One region of the Pantoea sp. PvP021 genome, then DNA from elsewhere that is predicted to be linked to it. Evidence: predicted binding sites of a transcription regulator. Region 1 holds the regulator's gene; each other region holds the start of a gene.
What was found. The regulator ArgR, encoded in region 1, controls arginine synthesis, uptake and breakdown. The targets are predictions, from matches to a motif close to ANTGAATAAAAATACANT.

Region 2: argC (N-acetyl-gamma-glutamyl-phosphate reductase) is a predicted target of ArgR. The motif match lies at 2,122-2,139, and genes of this name have one in related genera.
Region 3: argF (ornithine carbamoyltransferase) is a predicted target of ArgR. The motif match lies at 2,664-2,681, and genes of this name have one in related genera.

The regions. Positions count from the first base shown of each region.
Region 1 is NZ_JBSRXX010000003.1:31,891-36,300, forward strand. It holds gene ACVKSX_RS11730 (NAD-dependent succinate-semialdehyde dehydrogenase) at 1-400, shown strand, start outside; gene ACVKSX_RS11735 (barstar family protein) at 456-725, shown strand; gene yhcN (peroxide/acid stress response protein YhcN) at 791-1,054, opposite strand; gene ACVKSX_RS11745 (YdgH/BhsA/McbA-like domain containing protein) at 1,148-1,414, opposite strand; gene yhcN (peroxide/acid stress response protein YhcN) at 1,503-1,766, opposite strand; gene argR (transcriptional regulator ArgR) at 2,241-2,711, opposite strand; gene mdh (malate dehydrogenase) at 3,140-4,078, shown strand; gene mscM (miniconductance mechanosensitive channel MscM) at 4,128-4,410, opposite strand, start outside.
Region 2 is NZ_JBSRXX010000013.1:11,324-15,733, reverse strand. It holds gene ppc (phosphoenolpyruvate carboxylase) at 1-573, opposite strand, end outside; gene argE (acetylornithine deacetylase) at 927-2,075, opposite strand; gene argC (N-acetyl-gamma-glutamyl-phosphate reductase) at 2,243-3,247, shown strand; gene argB (acetylglutamate kinase) at 3,262-4,038, shown strand; gene ACVKSX_RS22350 (argininosuccinate synthase) at 4,063-4,410, shown strand, end outside.
Region 3 is NZ_JBSRXX010000009.1:167,338-171,747, reverse strand. It holds gene pyrI (aspartate carbamoyltransferase regulatory subunit) at 1-369, opposite strand, end outside; gene pyrB (aspartate carbamoyltransferase) at 382-1,317, opposite strand; gene argF (ornithine carbamoyltransferase) at 1,634-2,641, opposite strand; gene rraB (ribonuclease E inhibitor RraB) at 2,802-3,218, shown strand; gene miaE (tRNA isopentenyl-2-thiomethyl-A-37 hydroxylase MiaE) at 3,273-4,034, shown strand; gene ACVKSX_RS19895 (hypothetical protein) at 4,405-4,410, shown strand, end outside.

The DNA.
Region 1 (4,410 bases):
CAAATTACTGGCGGGTGGCGAGCGACATGCGCTGGGTGGCAACTTCTGGCAGCCCACTGTGATTACTGAGGCGCACGAAGGGATGCAGCTCGCGCAGGAGGAGACCTTTGGTCCGGTGGCTGCCTGTTTCCGCTTTGATGATGAAGATGACGTCATCCGTCGTGCTAACGATACGCCGTTCGGCCTTGCCGCATACTTTTACACCCAGAATCTGCAGCGGGTATTCCGTGTTTCAGCCGCGCTGGAAAGCGGCATGATCGGCATTAATGAATGTGCCGTATCAACCGAGCTGGCGCCGTTTGGTGGTGTGAAAGAGTCGGGGCTGGGCCGCGAAGGTTCGGTACTCGGCATGGAAGAGTATCTGGAGGTCAAAGCGCTGCACCTGGGCGGTTTGAGCTAGCGGACAGTAACGGGCGGCGCAGGTCGCCCGCAGACGGAGCATGGGAGCCGTCAGCATGAAAATCGAGCGTTTTGATTTTAATGAAATTGTCGATCAGGCCCATTTCTTCCGCCAGTTCAGCGAGCGATTTGCGCTGGAGGAGCGCCGCATCTGCGATCTGGATGGATTATGGGATGTGGTGACGGGCGATCTGTTACCGCTGCCGCTGGAGATTGAATTTGTTAATCTGGGCAGGGGACAGCGACGGCGTTATGGCGCGCTGATTCTGTTATTTGATGAAGCGGAAGAGGAGCTGGAAGATCAGCTTCACTTTAATGTCAGATAAAACGTCAGATGAAAAAAGGCCCCGGCGAGCGGGGCCAAAGGGTTCGTCATACATCTGACGAGGAATTACTTATAAAGCTGTGCGGTGATGTGATAGTTATCGCCGGTGCGCGCCTCAATAACTTTATAGGCGCTGGCACCCTGTTCATCCGCTTTCTGAGAAAGCTCAGCGCGGTAATCCATTGGCGATCCCGCGGTTCCACTGATGGTTACGGTGCCCGCAGGCTGCAGGTTCTGCGTCTGATCGCCGGTGACCAGCTGTGCGGCTGATGCGCCGAACGCCATAACGGAAAGCAGACTGACTGTAGCGATGGTTGTTTTGATATTCATGATTATCTCCTCAATACATTCAACAACCTGCGGTTACTCGTAAAGGCGGGTCGTCGATATCTTCTGACGCCCTTCAGGCGTCATCACGGTTAATTATTTATAAAGCTCAGCGGTGACATGCCAGGTGTTATCCTGGTTGTTTTCGATGATGCGATAGTGGCTTGCGCCCTGGGCATCCGCTTTCTCTGACAGCACCTGACGGATATGCGTCTGGTCGCCATTTCGTCCACCAATGCTGATGGTCTGATTCATTGGCTGCAGACCCTGTGCCTGTTCATTGGACACCAGGCTGGCGGCGTTGGCACCTACTGAGAACAGGGATGCCAGACTCAGTGCAGCGATAGCTAATTTCATTTTCATGGTCAACTCTCCTGAAATTTCTGCTTCAGCTCTCCGGAGCGCAAAAGGGCGCGTCAGACAGAGAGCAGATGGCATTATCGGTTACGCCTTAGTTATACAGTGCGGCGGTAGCGTGATAGTTGCCGTTGTTGTATGCCTCAATCACGCGATAGGCTTTTGCGCCCTGCTGATCGGCTTTGTCGCTGAGTTTCTGTTTGATATCCATCGGTGAACCCGCCACGCCGCTGACACTGATGGTGCCGACAGCCTGCAGATTCTGCGCCTGTGACGCATCAATAGATTCTGCTGCCACAGCACCAAATGAGAGTGCGGAGAGAATGCTCAGGGTAGCAATGGTAGTTTTTACGTTCATAGATTTTTCCTCGTCGTCTATTTTTATCTTTTTATTTAGTGTGATTTGCATCACGAAAAGAAGTATAGAACTAATAACGTCAGAAATTAATACCCCGCTAATAATGTTTTTTTGTGATTCTTTATCCTTATGGCTACTTTTAATAACTTAACGTTATAAAAAAAGGATAAAAAGTAACCTTTAAGCCACTTTTAATTGCAAAAACAGTGAGATAGATCACTTTAACTTTTAGTGCGAAAGTCGGGCGTGCATCGGGCTGGAGTTTGATCTGGATCCGGGCAATGGTGCCGGTTCAGTGATGTAAAGCAGTGTAAAATAGCGCAGAAAGTGAAGCAGAGTTATCGATCTGACCAACAGCCGGGCGTGTTAAAGCAGGCTTATTACTTATCCAGAGCGGGTAATTGTTGTGGAAAGGGGTGAGCAGAGAGAACGAACTGACGATCTGGCGCATGATGGCCGGTCGTCAGTCCGCGATCAGAGTTCCTGTTCAAACAGGGTGAGGATGGCGCCGTGCAGCTGCTTAACGGTGAAGTCGCGCGCGCGGGTAATAAAGATTGTGTCATCGCCAGCGATGGTACCCAGAATCCCGTGCGACTTACCCAGTGAATCCAGCATACGTGCAATCAGCTGCGCTGCGCCGGGACTGGTATGAATCACTACCAGGGCATCGTTGTAGTCGATATCCAATACCAGGTTTTTTAACGGGCTGGTGGTGGTCGGCACACCCAGCTCAGCGGGCAGGCAATAGACCATCTCCATCCTGGCATTCCGGGTGCGCACTGCGCCAAACTTGGTCAGCATCCGCGAGACTTTGGACTGATTGATATTTTCAAAGCCCTCGTCCTGAAGCGCCTGAACAATTTCGCCCTGGGAACTGAATTTTTCTTCTTTTAATAAGGCTTTGAAAGCCTTAACCAGATCGTCTTGTTTCGATGGGTTTCGCATAGGTTACCAATAAATAGAGAGAATAACCGCGCATCCGCCCGCGGCAGAGTGGTGATTATGCATTTATATGCATTTTTATGCAATCGTTCGATTGATGAGCAGCGTCCGGGCGGCTAGCGGGCGGCGATAATAGCAAATAAATCCGCTCAGACCAAAACACGCGTCACAGCCCCGGAAGGCGAAGGTTGCAAAGTTGTTATATTATTGGTGGTGTAGTAACAGAAAACGCACGTAGCCGTTCTCTGTCTGACGACGGCAAAGTTGTCGGTCATTCAGGTGCAATGATAAGTAACTTTTGAATCCGGAGATTAAGTGTGAAAACACGTAGAATTAACAACGGATATTTATCATCGCCTGAGCAGTTGATTAAGGTCTGACACAGATAGAATTTCGGCCCATCTCTGCCCCACCTTAATAAGGAGTTAAGAATGAAAGTTGCCGTTCTCGGTGCCGCTGGCGGCATAGGCCAGGCGCTCGCACTTCTGCTCAAAACCCAGCTTCCCGCAGGTTCAGAACTCTCGCTGTATGACATCGCGCCGGTTACGCCGGGTGTTGCCGTTGATCTCAGCCATATTCCTACCGCAGTGGCTATTCAGGGATTCAGTGGAGAAGACGCCACGCCTGCCTTACAGGGTGCCGATGTGGTACTGATTTCCGCTGGTGTCGCACGTAAGCCCGGTATGGATCGCGCCGACCTGTTTAACGTTAACGCAGGTATCGTCCGTAATCTGATCGAACAGGTTGCCACAACGGCACCTAAAGCGTTGATTGGTGTCATCACCAATCCGGTCAATACCACCGTGGCCATTGCGGCAGAAGTGCTGAAAAAGCACGGTGTTTACGACAAAAATCGGCTGTTCGGCGTGACCACGCTGGATATCATTCGCGCCAATACTTTTGTGGCTGAATTGAAAGGCAAGCAGCCTGATCAGGTGGAAGTCCCGGTCATTGGTGGCCACTCTGGCGTAACCATTCTGCCGCTGCTGTCGCAGGTTAAAGGCGTCAGCTTCAGCGATCAGGAAGTGGCTGATCTGACCAAACGCATCCAGAACGCCGGCACCGAAGTGGTGGAAGCCAAAGCGGGTGGCGGCTCGGCCACGCTGTCGATGGGCCAGGCAGCCGCACGTTTCGGTTTGTCACTGGTACGCGCGCTGAAGGGTGAAGCTAATGTGGTGGAGTGTGCTTACGTAGAAGGCGAGGGTGAGCATGCGCGCTTCTTCTCCCAGCCGCTGCTGCTAGGTAAAAACGGTGTGGCTGAACGCAGGCCGATTGGTACCCTCAGCGCTTACGAACAGCAGGCGCTGTCAGGCATGCTGGATACGCTGAAGAAAGATATCGCCCAGGGCGAAGAGTTCGTTAAGCAGTAACTGACGGCTCAGACTTGTAATAACGCCCGGCTCAGCCGGGCGTTTTGCATTACAGTCCGCCAGACTTATAGGCGCGGGCAGCGGGTGTGCCGTTGCTGGCAGGCAGCTTCTTACCCAGGGTTTCCATACGCATCTGGAACGGCGGGAACGGCATCTCAATACCGTGCTGATCAAATCCGCTCAGAATCAACTGATGCAGTTCGTGACGCAGCGGCATACGGTGTCCCATCTCAGCAGCATGCACACGAAGTTCAAATAACTGAATGCCCTGCTGCAGATCGACCAGGAAGGCTTCCGGTTGCGGCGTGTCCAGGACATAGCTGCAGCGTTCA
Region 2 (4,410 bases), on a different contig from region 1:
GATCTCATCGGTGTGCCACGCCTGTGCCACCAGCTGACGCAGACGGCGCATAATCTGGTTGCGTTCGTAGTCGGAGACGTCGCTGTGATCGAGCTGTTTCAGGCAGCTGTTAACTTCGACCAGCTTGTGAATCAGCGTACGGCGGGTGATTTCAGTCGGGTGAGCCGTCAGCACCAGTTCCAGCGACAGCGACTCAATGGCCGCAAGGATGTCGCTTTCGCTGATATCTTTCTGCTGCTTCAGGGTATCAAAGGTCTTTTTCAGCAGTTCGGGATGGTTCTCACCCTCGCCACTTTGCGAGATGGTCTGATACTGCTCAGCCACGTTGGTGAGGTTCAGAAACTGGCTAAAAGCGCGTGCAACCGGCAGAAGCTCCTCGTTGGAGAGGTTCTGCAGCGTATTGAGCAGTTCTTTACGATGAGTGTCATTTCCTGCACGGGATGACTTGGAGAGCTTACGGATGGTTTCCACCTGGTCGAGGATGTTCTCTCCCAGTGCATCCTTAATCGTATCCCCGAGCAGTTTGCCGAGCATACTGACATTACTTCGCATTGCGGAATATTGTTCGTTCATTGGACCCTGACACCCTTATCGTCTTGAAAAACTTCTACACCCGACCTTTCAGGCAGCAGAAAAATCAGCAACGCCATGTTCCCCCTAATCTACAGGGAACCGGCTCCGTTGCCGCCTGTCCACATTCTGAAACGCTCTGGATAATCACCCGGTGGGCATAACATCGTCTTTTATCTAGCCACGTAATGTTGCGTTCGTCAAATGCGTTAAAGTGCGCTGAAGGTGTGGCTAAATAACGGAAATTCGTAGAATTTATCGGGAACAAAGCGGGATAAGTTATTCTTATTGCTAAATCCCGCAGAATGAAGGGGCATTTTACTGTTAATGCAGTGAAATGCCCCATTTGCTGTTAATCAGTGGCAAAAATGCTGCACAACCTGACTGATAAGCGCCCTTGTCGGCTTAATAAATGCAGTATCAATAAATTCGTCTGGCTGATGTGCCTGCTCAATCGACCCCGGGCCCAGTACCAGCGTTGGGCAGAGCTGCTGAATAAAAGGCGCTTCGGTGCAGTAGTTCACCACCTCAGTGGGTATACCCAGCAATTTCTCGACCACACTGACCAGTTCATGATCTGCCGGACATTCGTAGCCAGGAATCGGCGGATGCAACTCGGCAACCGTGACACGGCCCGGCCAGCGCGCACTGACCGGTGCCAGCGCCTCGTTCAGTAGCCCATCGAGATCGTTCAGCGACAGGCCCGGCAGCGGACGGATATCCATATGCAGTTCACAGCAGGCGCAGATACGGTTAGCGGCGTCACCGCCATGAATATGGCCGAAGTTCATGGTGGGATAGGGGATGGCAAAGCCGTCATGGTGATAACGCTCCTGCAGCGTATTGCGCAGTTGCATCAGATGGGTGATCGACTCATGCATCAGTTCAATGGCGTTAACGCCTCGTGCGGGATCGCTGGAGTGGCCCGATTTTCCCTCGATACGGATCACATTCGACAGGTGACCTTTGTGCGCACGCACCGGTTTAAGTGAGGTTGGTTCACCGATGATGGCGCAGTCGGGACGCAGCTGCGTCGACTCAGAAAAATATTTGGCGCCAGCCATGGTGGTCTCTTCATCGGCCGTAGCGAGGATATAGAGCGGCTTGCTCAGCGTGCTGACATCCACATCGCGCAGCGTATCGAGAATAAAGGCGAAGAAGCCTTTCATGTCTGCCGTGCCCAGGCCATAGAGCTTATTGTCGTGCTCGGTCAGGGTAAAGGGATCGCGTGTCCAGCGGCCATCGTCAAAAGGAACGGTATCGGTATGACCTGCTAGCAGCAGGCCGCCCGCACCGCTTCCGGTACGCGCCAGCATATTAAATTTATTGCGGGTGCCGGGCACCGGCTGCACTTCAACGCTGAAGCCGAGGTCGCGGAACCAGCCGGCCAGCAAATTGATTAAAGTTTCATTACTCTGATCCAGTGCGGCATCGGTTGCGCTGATCGACGGTGTGGCGATTAACTGGCGGTACAGTTCAATAAAAGGCGGTAATTTTGTCTTCACTGTTGGCGGTCCTTGGGTTAGGATGTATCCATATTCATGCAGTAATAGTGAATAAAAATACATTAACGTCCTCTGCAAGGGAACCTTAAATCACTGCAGATGACAGGGCGGGTAACGGGGCAAGGCCGCGACCCGGAACGTGCGACTGTAAAAAGGGTTACAGCCTGATGTTGAATACGCTGATCGTTGGTGCCAGTGGTTATGCTGGTACAGAGCTTGCCACCTTCCTGAATCGCCATCCACATATCAACATAACCGCTTTGGCGGTTTCGGCGCAAAGCCCTGATGCCGGCAAGCGCCTCTCCGATCTCCATCCGCAGCTGAAAGGTGTGGTGGATTTGCCGCTGCAGCCGCTGAGCAGCGCGGCCGAGTGGGCAGACAAGGTGGATGTGGTGTTCCTGGCGACGGCCCACGAAGTCAGCCACGATCTGGCGCCGGAATTTCTCAAGGCTGGCTGTGTGGTGTTCGACCTGTCGGGTGCGTTCCGCGTGAATGACGCTGATTTTTATACCCGCTTTTATGGCTTCACCCATCAGCATGGCGACTGGCTGGACAAAGCCGTTTACGGCCTTGCCGAATATCAGCATGAGAAAATCCAGCAGGCGCAGCTGGTGGCTGTGCCAGGTTGCTATCCGACCGCTGCGCAGCTGGCGCTGAAGCCCCTGGTGGATGCCGGACTGTTAAACGAGGCGCAGTGGCCGGTAATCAACGCCACCAGCGGCGTGAGCGGTGCCGGACGTAAAGCCAATGTCGGCACCAGCTTCTGCGAAGTGAGCCTGCAGCCTTACGGCCTGTTCAATCATCGTCATCACCCGGAAATCGTCGCGCACCTTGGTACGCCGGTGATCTTCACTCCGCATCTGGGTAACTTCCCGCGCGGTATCCTGGCGACGATTACCTGCCGTCTGAAAGCAGGTGTCAGCCGTGAAGATATCGCCGCCGTTTTTCATCGCGCCTATGACAACAAGCCACTGGTGCGGTTCTACGAGCAGGGCGTACCGGCGCTGAAAGCCGTTGTGGGTCTGCCTTACTGCGATATCGGTTTTGAAGTGCAGGGCGAGCATCTGATTGTCGTGGCAGCCGAAGATAATCTGCTGAAAGGCGCGGCATCGCAGGCGGTACAGTGCCTGAACATCCGGTTCGGCTTCCCTGAAACGCAGTCACTGATTTAACGGACAAATATACCATGACCAATCCATTGATTATCAAGCTGGGCGGTGTGTTGTTAGACAGCGAAGAAGCGCTGGCCCGCCTGTTTGAAGCGCTGCTGACCTACCGCAGCGCCCATCAGCGTCCGCTGATTATTGTCCACGGCGGCGGTTGCCTGGTGGATGAACTGATGAAAAAGTTGGCGCTGCCGGTGAAGAAGAAAAATGGCCTGCGTGTCACGCCAGCCGATCAGATCGACATTATTACCGGTGCGCTGGCGGGAACCGCGAATAAAACGCTGCTGGCCTGGGCAAAAAAATCGGGCATCAACGCGGTAGGCCTCTGCCTGGGCGATGCGGGCATCGTGAATGTCACACCGTTTGATGAAGAACTCGGCCACGTTGGCCACGCAATGCCGGGCGATCCGGCCTTGCTGAACACCCTGCTGGCGGCCGGCTATATGCCGGTGGTGAGCTCAATTGGTATAACTGACAGCGGCGACCTGATGAACGTCAACGCTGACCAGGCGGCGACCGCACTGGCCTCGACGCTGGGCGCTGATCTGGTCCTGTTGTCAGACGTCAGTGGTATTCTCGACGGCAAAGGTCAGCGCATCGAAGAGATGACCGCCGACAAAGCTGAGCAGCTGATTACCCAGGGCATTATTACTGACGGCATGATTGTGAAAGTGCACGCTGCGCTTGATGCAGCGCGTACCCTGGGCCGCCCGGTGGATATTGCCAGCTGGCGTCACGCTGAGCGGCTGCCTGACCTGTTTAACGGCGTGTCGATTGGCACCCGGATTCTCGCTTAACGACTCTGATTCAAGGATTACGAAATGCAAACGCAAAACATCAAAAAAATCGTTCTGGCTTACTCCGGTGGTCTTGATACTTCGGCCATCATTCCATGGCTGAAAGAGAACTACGGCGGCTGTGAAGTCGTCGCTTTTGTCGCAGATATCGGTCAGGAGCGCGGCGATCTGGAAGGTGTAGAGAAGAAAGCCCTGCAGTCCGGCGCATCTGAATGCCACGTGGTTGACCTGCGTGAAGAGTTCATCAGCGACTATGTCTATCCGGTGCTGCAGACTGGCGCCCTCTATGAAGGCACTTATCTGCTGGGCACTTCAATGGCGCGTCCTATCATCGCTAAAGCACAGGTTGAGCTGGCGCTGAAAGTGGGTGCG
Region 3 (4,410 bases), on a different contig from region 1:
GGAGAAGACCGGCTCGCTGCGGCTGATGCAGTTGCTGTTCGGGCAGGTCAGCACCCGTTCAACGTGGTCCGGCAGCGTCGGGGCGATCTTCGCGACCACTTCATAGTCGTCGATGCGGTTGACCGTGGCATGGGGCGCATAGACCGCCAGCTGATTGACCTGATCGTCGGTGAGAAAGGTGTTCTCAATCTTGATCAGATCTTTGCGGCCCATCTCGCCCGAGGGCAGATTCAGGCCGATGGTAATGCGCTGATCGGTTTCGGTCAGCCGGAACAGAGAGAGCAATTTAAAGCCGATCTGCGCCGGAATATGGTCGATGACCGTGCCGCGTTTGATCGCTTCGACCTGCAGTTTGTTGTCCTGCGTCATGGGGGTATCTCCTTACAGGGCGAGTTCGCTGTTTAAAACCAGTGCCAGCAGAGCCTGGCGCGCATAGATGCCGTTACCCGCCTGCTGGAAATACCAGGCATACGGGGTTTTATCGACATCGGTGGTGATTTCGTCGATGCGCGGCAGCGGGTGCAGTACCTTCATATTGTCGCGCGCCGTAGCGAGATCGGCGGCGCGCAGAATAAACTGCGCTTTGACATTGGCATATTCTGACGGATCGAGCCGCTCTTTCTGCACCCGCGTCATGTAGAGGATATCGAGCTGCGGCATCACCTCTTCAAAGCTGTCGTGACGTGACCAGCTGATATTCTTCTCATCCAGCATGTCGGTGATATAGGCTGGCATCGCCAGCGCATCGGGCGCGATAAAGAAGAAGCGGTTGCCGTCAAACTTCGCCAGCGCCTGGGTCAGGGAGTGGACGGTGCGGCCATACTTCAGGTCGCCGACCATCGCCACATTCAGCTGATTAAGACGGCTCTGCGTCTCCTGAATGGTGAAGAGATCAAGCAGCGTCTGGGTCGGATGCTGGTTCGCGCCGTCACCGGCGTTGAGAATCGGGATGCCGCCGGAGAACTCGGTCGCCAGCCGCGCCGCGCCTTCCTGCGGGTGACGCATCACGATCGCATCGACGTAGGTGCTGATCACTGAAATGGTGTCGGCCAGGGTTTCGCCTTTTTTGCCCAGCGACGTATTACTGCCGTCAGCAAAGCCCACCGCTGACGCGCCGAGGCGATGAATGGCGGTTTCAAACGACAGGCGGGTACGGGTAGACGCCTCAAAGAAGCAGCTGGCGATAACCTTGTGCTTCAGCAGTTCCGGCTGCGGGTGGGCTTTCAGCTTTGCGGCGGTGTGCAACGCCAGTTCCAGCTCTTCACGACTGAGGTCGTTAATTGAAATAATGTGTTTGCGATATAGCGGGTTAGCCATAGCTTTCTCCTCTGCGCGGCCGGATTGCGGACAAAAAAAAGCCCCTGCTTAAGGGGCTTTTTTAAGATCGGGTCGATGACCGAAAGAAACAGTAGCACCGCCTGCGGTCAGGCGTGATTGAGCGTCAAGTTGTCCGCTGTGCTGTAGCATATTTCCTCCGGCAAATTGGGCCGCATTATACCCGTTCGCGGTGGGTCAGCAAGAGGAAAACGTTTGCGCCTGCCTGGCCGATCGGCGTCCAGGCCAGATCCGGCGGATGAATAGGCCGGTATGAGCGGGCGCGACTCAGCGTCCTCAGCCGCGCGATGCTGGTCGGTCAGCGCTGGCCCAGCGTGGCCACCATTACCGCTTTAATCGTGTGCATCCGGTTCTCGGCCTGGTCGAACACAATGCTGTGTGGCGACTCAAACACCTCGTTGCTCACTTCCATGCCGTTGGGCAGATCGTACTGTTCCGCCATCTGCTGGCCCAGCGTGGTCTGATCGTCGTGGAAGGCGGGCAGACAGTGCAGAAATTTAACCTGCGGGTTGCCGGTCAGATCGAGCATCGCCCGGTTCACCTGATAGTCACGCAGCAGCGCGATACGCTCGGCCCACACCGCTTTGGCTTCGCCCATCGACACCCAGACATCGGTGTAGATAAAGTCAGCGCCTTTCACGCCGTCGGCAATATGTTCGGTGAGGGTAATTTTCCCGCCGGTCTGCTGCGCGGCTTCACGGCACTGCGCCACCAGTTGCTCCTCTGGCCAGCAGCTCTTTGGTGCCACCAGACGCAGATCCAGCCCCACCTGTGCGGCGGCTTCCAGCATGGTGTTGCCCATGTTGTTGCGCGCATCACCCACATAAACCAGCGTCATCTCGCTGAGTTTTTTGCCCGGCAGATGCTCCTGCATGGTCAGCAGGTCGGCCAGCAACTGGGTCGGATGAAACTCGGTGGTCAGGCCGTTCCACACCGGCACACCGGCATGTTCCGCCAGTGTTTCCACCAGTTCCTGTCCGTAACCGCGATACTGAATGCCATCGTACATCCGGCCCAGCACCCGCGCGGTGTCGCGCATCGACTCTTTATGGCCGATCTGGCTGCCACTCGGGCCAAGATAGGTGACGTTCGCACCCTGATCGTAAGCGGCAACTTCGAAAGAGCATCGGGTACGGGTCGAGTCTTTTTCGAAGATGAGCGCGATGTTTTTACCTTTCAGATGCTGTACTTCCTGGGCGCTTTTTTTCGCCCGTTTCAATTCAGCGGAAAGGGTAAGCAGGTGATCAATTTCGGCGGGCGTAAAATCCAGAAGCCTGAGGAAATGGCGCTGATACAGCTGACTCATACAACACTCCGGTAATCATTAAAGTGAATTAAAATTCAATCTAACCGTATGAATATGCATTTTCAAGTGCGGGGCTAATAAACTTTTCGTTTTGTGTAGTGGCGCGACGGGCAGTATGGGAAAATAATTGATTATTGCCGAACTCAGAGAGGATATCGTCATGGCATATGAAGCATTACTGGAAGAGCAGCAGGAAGAGACGCGGCAGATTATCGAAGAGCTGCTGGAGGATGGCAGCGATCCTGATGCGCTCTATACCATCGAGCACCATCTCTCATGCAATAATTTTGATTCGCTGGAAAAAGCGGCCGTTGATGCGTTCAAGCTGGGTTATGAAGTGACCGAGCCGGAAGAGCTGGAGCTGGAAGATGGCACCACCGTGATGTGCGTCGATATCATCAGCGAATCCGCCCTGAAGCCTGAACTGATCGATGTGCAGGTTGAGCAACTGGTGAACCTGATTGGTAAGTACAACGTCGATTACGACGGCTGGGGCACCTATTTCGAAGATCCCGATGCCGAAGATGAAGATGACGACGCCATCGAAGATGAAGATGATGATGGTATTCGCCACTAAGTAGCCGGGGCGGAGAGTTCTCCGCCTGTCACCCCTGCCACCTGTTTTAACATCATGAACTACGCACCCTTACTTGAACCGATCTATCAGTTTCTGCACTGCCGCACGCCACAGGCCTGGATTGATGAGGCGCGCAAGCCGGAAAATCTGACCCTGCTGTTAACCGACCATCTGGTGTGCGAACTGAAAGCCGCGCAGACCGCGGTGTGGTTGATCCGCAAATATGTTGCCGACAAACCCAGCGGCGACGCCATTCTGGCGTGGCTGAAACCCTATGAAGATTTTATCTTCCGCGAAGATGGCGACAGCGACTTTATCAACGCCCATAAGAACCTGACAAAACGTATCATCGTGCGCAATGCGCTGCCGTGGGCGGATGAGCTGGTGGAGAAGATGGTGCTGCTGATTAAAGAGGAGCTGCATCACTTCTATCAGGTGTGGGAAATTATGCAGTCGCGCGGGCTGGTCTATCAGAAGATCACTTCCAGCCGCTATGCCAAATCGCTGCTGCGCGAAGTCACCACCCATGAACCGGAAACGCTGGTGGATAAGCTGATATGCGGCGCTTACATCGAGGCGCGCTCCTGCGAACGTTTCGCCAGTCTGGCACCTTATCTTGATGACGAACTGGCGAAGTTCTATCTGTCGCTGCTGCGCTCAGAGGCGCGGCATTATCAGGACTATTTAACCCTGGCGGCGCAGATTGCCACCAGAGACATCACGCCGCGGGTGCAGGTGATTGGGGCAACAGAAGGGCGGTTAATTAGCGAACCCGACAACGAATTACGCTTTCACAGCGGCGTACCGGCGTTCTGAAAAGAGTAAACGGCGCTCTTACGATGGCCGTTTATTTTTTATATTGAACCGGGTTGATTTTATTAATAATAAAAATATAAATATTAACTGTTAATCTAATGTGAACGCGTTACCTCCGAAAAATATAATTTGAGTGACCCCTCACAAAATATTTTATCTCTTCTGTTTTTTCTTTGCGGAATAACTATAGTGCTCTTGCCGGATTAGGATTGTTATTTTTCAAGCAAAACCTGATTCATAACGCCTCTTTGCCAGAGAGGGTTGTGAATCAGGTTTTTTTTTGCACCGGGTATAGCCGGGGAAAAGAATCAGCGACTTTTTTTTGGCGTCCAGTTTTGCTAATAAGCATTTAATGGAAGGAGTCATTAACATGAGG